2 regions of the Alkalibacterium iburiense genome follow, and region 1 is predicted to be linked to the other one. Evidence: predicted binding sites of a transcription regulator. Region 1 holds the regulator's gene; the other holds the start of a gene.
The links. The regulator LexA, encoded in region 1, represses DNA repair genes until DNA is damaged. The targets are predictions, from matches to a motif close to CNAACANNTGTTNG.
Positions count from the first base shown of each region.

Region 2: a site for LexA is predicted at 1,300-1,313, ahead of ABDZ53_RS07785 (Y-family DNA polymerase). Genes of this name have one in related genera too.

Region 1 is NZ_BAAACW010000026.1:9,414-12,762, reverse strand. Features, by position in the region: gene recJ (single-stranded-DNA-specific exonuclease RecJ) at 1-566, shown strand, start outside; gene ABDZ53_RS02245 (adenine phosphoribosyltransferase) at 595-1,107, shown strand; gene lexA (transcriptional repressor LexA) at 1,155-1,790, opposite strand; gene ABDZ53_RS02235 (DUF896 family protein) at 2,012-2,254, shown strand; gene tkt (transketolase) at 2,361-3,349, shown strand, end outside.
Region 2 is NZ_BAAACW010000094.1:26,393-29,741, reverse strand. Features, by position in the region: gene ABDZ53_RS07785 (Y-family DNA polymerase) at 1-1,258, opposite strand, end outside; gene ABDZ53_RS07780 (organic hydroperoxide resistance protein) at 1,404-1,841, opposite strand; gene yidA (sugar-phosphatase) at 1,911-2,726, opposite strand; gene ABDZ53_RS07770 (HD domain-containing protein) at 2,716-3,349, opposite strand, start outside.

The sequences.
Region 1 (3,349 bases):
AAGTAGGGGCTCATTATCTCTTTTTTAAAAAAGAACACTTCAATAAATGGAAACCGCATATCACTAGAGATTCTACAGGCTATCTATTAGATGAAAACAAAGACTTGCCGACTATCCATGAGGCCGATCCTGTGGTGTTCATGGATATCCCTGATGAGTTAAGTGACTTCGAAAAAGTGTTTAGAAACTACAAAGATCATACGCTCTATTTATTTTTCTACTCCCCACACGAGTATTATTTTAAAGGCGTACCTAAACGAGAACAATTTACTAAATTATATAAATGGCTCTTGAAAAACAAAACCATTCACTTGGCTAATGAGACTGAAAAATTGAAAAAGGTCATGAAATTGGACAGTGAGACACTTAAATTCATGATAATGGTGTTTTTAGAGAATGAATTTGTTACAATAGAGGATGGGAAGTTAAGCATTCGTTCCCAACCTCAGAAGAAGAACTTAGAGGATACTATAACATATCAAAAAAGATTAGCTCAAATTAAGACAGAAGAAACACTTGTTTATAGTTCCTTTAATGAACTAGTGTCTTACCTTAGAGAAATTTAATATGAGTTTTAAGAAGGCGGAGGAAAAAATGAATTTTAAAGACTATATTGCAGATGTACCAGATTTTCCAGAAAAGGGGATTACATTTAGAGATATTTCTCCATTGATGGCTGACGGGAAAGCTTATAAAGCGGCTACCGAAAAGATTGTCGAATATGCTAAAGATAAAGGCGTAGAGATGATTGTCGGACCTGAAGCAAGAGGGTTCATCGTTGGATGCCCCGTAGCAAATGAATTACAAGTCGGATTTGCGCCTTGTCGTAAAAAAGGAAAACTCCCAAGAGAAACTATTGAAGTGAGTTATGGGTTAGAGTACGGAAATGACGTCCTGCAGTTACACAAAGATGCGATTAAACCTGGTCAGAAAGTACTCATTACAGATGACTTGCTGGCTACAGGTGGAACCATTGCAGCAACCATACAACTCGTTGAAAAATTAGGTGGAGAAGTGGTTGGAGCAGCGTTCTTTATTGAATTGAAAGACTTAAAAGGACGAGATAAAATAGAAGGCTACGATATCTTCACATTAATGACCTATTAACAAAGACCCCTTCCTCATGTAAAGAGAGGAAGGGGCTTCTATTTATATTAAAATATATGGCTTCTATAAAGGGAAATGACTTTACCTAAAATTTTAGCATCATTTAAAATGATGGGATCCAAATTCTCATTTTCTGGCTGTAAACGAATATGATCGTTTTCTTTATAAAATCTCTTACAGGTCGCTTCATCTTCATCAGTCATAGCAATAACAATGTCTCCATTGCTTGCGGCATCCTGCTTGCGAACAATTACGTGATCTCCATCTAATATGCCTACATCCTTCATACTATCTCCTCGGATAGTCAGCATAAACAGGTTTCCTTTTTCAAATTCTAATTCATTTGGAATAGGGAAGTAATCCGTTGCTTCCTCAACAGCTAAGATTGGTTCACCAGCAGTAACGACACCAAGTAAGGGAATCATATCTTCATTTTCGTCGATCCCTAATTTACTTAAGCCTAAAGATGTAAATTCAATCGCTCTGGGTTTTGAAGGGTCTCTCAAAATATACCCGCTTTTTTCTAATCTGGAAAGGTGTCCGTGTACAGTTGAAGTGGAAGATAAATCAGTTGCTACACCAATTTCTCTCACTGTGGGTGGATACCCTCTATGTTGGACTTGTTCATATATAAATTGTAATATTTCTAACTGTTTCTTGCCTTTTCGGCCTCTCGTACTCATTTTCCAACCTCTCTTTCCTATCACGTATTCATTAATGGAACAACCGTTCTTACTTAGTTTGAGTATAGCACAGTAGATGTAACAATTCAAACTTATGTTCGAAAGAGTGTAAAGATTATTGAGTATTCTCGCCAATCTCTACCACTTTTAATGGAGTAATGGTATGATAAATAAGGAAAGCTATCGAAAGATAGTATAGCGCACTATTTAAGGAGGGTAATATGTTAGAGAAAGCAAAGTTAGACAGAATCAATGAATTAGTCAGAAAAGAAAGAAAAGATGGACTGACTAGTGAAGAAAAAGAAGAACAGACCAGCCTGCGTGAAGAATATATTAAAGCATTTCGCTCTGGAATGAGAAACCAGATTGAAGGCATGAAAATAGTAGACGAAGAAGGAACGGACTTAACGCCTGGTAAATTAAAAGAAATTCAACGTCAAAAAGGCATTCACAATCGCGATTAAGTGTTTGGTTTGTTATTAATTGAACGAAATCGCTTCTAATATTGAAATGGCAGCGAATTAATAGTACAATAGTTGAGTAAGTTTAGAATTTAAACAAACGAAAGGGATGAATAGTGTGTTTGATAATATAGATCAAATGGCAGTAGATACAATTCGTACACTCAGTATTGATGGTGTACAAAAAGCAAACTCGGGTCACCCGGGCTTACCAATGGGAGCAGCTCCAATGGCGTATACCTTATGGACACGTCATTTAAATGTAAATCCAAAGAACTCTAGATGGTTTGATCGTGACCGTTTTGTATTATCAGCAGGACATGGGTCTATGCTTTTATACAGCTTGTTACATTTATCAGGTTATGATGTCAGCCTTGACGATTTAAAAAACTTCCGTCAATTAGGAAGTAATACTCCTGGACACCCAGAAGTACACATAACTGACGGAGTAGAGGCAACAACTGGACCTTTAGGACAAGGTTTTGCAAACGCTGTAGGAATGGCTATGGCTGAAGCTCATTTAGCTGCTACTTACAATAAAGATGAGTATAACGTAGTCGATCATTATACTTATGGGTTATGTGGAGATGGAGACTTGATGGAAGGGGTTTCTCAAGAAGCTGCATCTTTAGCTGGTCACTTGAAACTTGGTAAGTTAATCATGTTATATGACTCAAACGATATTTCCTTAGACGGACCAACATCTAAAGCCTTTACTGAAGATGTAGGAAAACGATTTGAAGCTTATGGCTGGGAGCATATCTTAGTAGAAGATGGTAATGATCTAGAAGCGATTGACCAAGCTATTACACAAGCTAAAGAATCAACAGATAAACCGACATTAATCGAAATTAAAACAGTTATTGGTTTCGGTGCTCCAAACCAAGGATCACACACGGTACACGGTGCCCCATTAGGACCGGATGGTGTGGAAGCGGCTAAAAAAGCTTATGGATGGGAAGGCGAAGACTTCTATGTTCCTCAAGAAGTAGCAGACCGATTCAAAGAGCACATGGTAGATAAAGGTGAGAAGCTAGAAAAAGAATGGAACGAATTAGTCGATGCTTATCGTTCAGCTCATTCAGATTTAGCTAAGCA
Region 2 (3,349 bases), on a different contig from region 1:
TGGCGCGTTGCCTAGCCATCCCTCCGTTTGCTAAACTGCTCGCATGGAGAAGAGACGTGTAGCCGTATTTTCTCCGGATTAAGTCAATCGTCTGATCCAAGTCTTCTTGTAAAATAAGCGATTCAGCAGATTCAAATAAAGACAGCTGGAGGGCAGACTTAGGTTCTATTTTCCCAAAGGTGACATTCACCACTCGGACAGGGACTGGCTTATAGTGACGATTAAATAAAATCAGCAAGCCTTCGATAATCTTTTTGGAAGAGTCGGTCTTTTCAATCCTAAGCTGATGACTGAAGCCGCCGTCAATCACCTCTCTTGAGTAGCCGATACTCAACTTCACGAGAGAGGTTGTATAATGATGCTTTCTTAACCGCATGGCATTTTCTTCAGCCATTTCACGTATGACGATTTCCACTTCGTGCTTATCCGTGTAGTCTCTATTTAAGATTTGATTTTTACTAAAGGATGTCTCCTTAGGTGTGAAACTTTCAGATAATAAGGTGCGGTCAATGCCGTGCGAATGGAAAAATAGCTGTTCACCGATCACACCGAATTTTTTCTTGAGCAGTCTCACATCGTGCTGGGACAGTTCGAAAATAGAACGGATACCCATCCGCTGCAAATGTTTTTCTGTCTTTGGACCAATGCCCCAGAAGTCCTTCATGGGAGAAATCTTCCAAACCGTTTCCTGCACATCCTTGTAATGCCAGTCCGCAATGAAGTTACTTTCCTGTTTATGCTTGGCGTCGTGATCCAGGGCCAGTTTGGCTAATAACGGGTTGTCTCCTATGCCGATTGTCACGACGAGTTGCAGCTGATCCCAGATGAGTGCTTGAATCTGGCTGGCAATCGCTTGAGTGGAGCCAAAGAGGCTATGAGAATGGGTGACGTCTAAAAAAGATTCATCAATACTGTACACATGCAAATCCTCTTCAGCTACGAATTGCTTGAAGATAGAAATAATTTCCAAGTTCTTTTCCAAGTATAAAGCCATGCGCGGTTCGACGATTTCAATGGCAGCGTCACGAGGGATTTCGTACACGCGGGTGCCTGTTTTAATACCGTATAACTGTTTGACTAAAGGTGAGGAGGCCAAAACCAATCCGCCGTTATTATCCGGTTTACTGACAACCGCGATGCGTGCTTTCAGTGGATGCTGACGGCGCTCGACAGCCTCGACAGAAGCAAAAAAGGACTTCACATCAATACATAAAATATCTCGGTACGGTTCATTTGAGTAATCCATTACTTGTAACATGCGAATGCTCCTTAAGGGAATAGGTGTTTGTTTTAATTATAGGAACGTTTGTTCGATTAGTCAAGGCGAACAATCTGGAAAAAGACAATAAAAAATGGCTACCGCTGAAATAAGCAGTAGCCATAAGGGATTTAAACCTTATTATTTATTTTCCTTCTTCGTAAGGGACAACGGTCACAGTAGACTCAATGTTTCCTTTTGTCGCTTTTGAATACGGGCAGAATTCATGAGCTCTTTCTGCTAAAGAAAGCACTTCATCTTCACTCATATTCTCTATTCCCACTTCAATTTCTGTTTTTAATTTGAAGCCGCCATCTGTCGGATCTTCTACCAAGTGAACAGTTAAGGTCACTTGAGATTTGTTTTTAACCTTGTCTTCTTTTTTGAAATGATCTAAGGCTGAGTGGAAGCACGCACTGTATCCTAAAGCAAAAAGTTGCTCAGGGTCAGTCCCTTCTCCTTTTCCGCCCATTTCTTTCGGTACATCAATGTTGACTTCATACGAACGGTCGGGTGTGTGACTTTCTCCTGCACGAGCTCCAGTATTGACTGCGGAAGTAGTGTATAAAATTTTGTCTGCCATATTATACTCATTCCTTTCTCTAATCTACCCTTAGTTTACCACTCGCTATCAGTATTTCAACTGATACGGCTATCCCTTGAGCGCATAAGTATAAATAGCATGAGCCACGCCGTCATCTGCATTGGAACGCGTGATGACATCAGCGGCATCCTTCACTTCGTCTACCGCATTTTCCATCGCCACGCCCAAACCGGCATAAGCAATCATATCCGTATCATTGGCTCCGTCCCCAATCGTCATGACTTCTTCTCTTGCAACTCCTAATTGTTCAGCTAAAGCTTTAACTGCATTTCCCTTGCTAGCTTGTTTATTTAAAAACTCTAAAAAGAAAGGCTCGCTGCGTAAAATGGTATACTTCTCCCATAACTCTTCAGGCAAACGGGGGATAGCGGCATCCAAAACAGCCGGGTCGTCAATCATCATCATTTTATTAAAGTGAGCGGACGCGTCCATTTCTTCCGGTGTTCTATAAGAAATCGGCACATTGCTCAAAAAGGATTCACGCACACTGTAGGGACTAATGTCTTTATTTGGCGTGAACAGCTTATTATCATGAATCGCATGGAAGTGCGCGCCGGCCTTTGAAACAGCCTGTTCAATCTCCATATAATCCTCATAAGTCATCGTATAATCAACCAGCACAGAACGCGTATGAATATTCTGAACAAGCGCGCCGTTGTAAGTAATGATATAGTCATCGGCTTTGTCTAAGCCCAACTCTTCTAAATAATCGATAACGCCCGGAGTCGGTCGGCCGGTACATAAAACAATTTGAATACCCGCTTCATGTGCAGCCCAAAGCGCCTCTTTATTTTCCCGTGTTACTCGTTTTTCGTTGTTTAAAAGGGTGCCATCCATATCGATAGCGATTAATTTAATGGTCATTTTGTGTCTCCTTCACATCATCTTCAGGCCAGATGACAGCCTGATTTCGAATGTAACGTTTAAATTCATCATAGGTTTCTTGAAACATATTAATGTTTTTTGGATTATCATCTAATAATTCTTTTGGCACATACAAGCGGTGATCGCCTTGCAGATTGCCACTTAAGGTTTTGACAATCGGACTCGCTTGGCTGAGCTCGACAAAGGTGCCATCCGCTTGAATGAGTTGAATCGGGACCTTGCTTTTCAATTTGTAATCATAAGGCAAATCAGAACTGCTGTTGATTAAAGTGTAAAGCTCTTTGTCATAGTTTAACTGGTCCACAAGCCCTCTCAGTTTATCGACAATGGGTTCATCTTTTCCTTTTTCAAAGGTTACCGATTTGAGCGGTTTTCGGTCTATAAACATACGGGACAACTCACTTAAATAAGCATCCTTGCTTTCAGTCCAAGTGATAATAGCGGCTTGTAAGACCCCGTCATCCACTTTCAAGTAATCCTCTAAAGTGGGATTGTCATTGAAGAAAGGGTCCAGTAATGGAAAACGAGGGTAGAGTCTATCCTCTTGGCATAATTGCTTGGCTCGATACAATAAACGGTCCAATGTAACTTCCATACCCCGT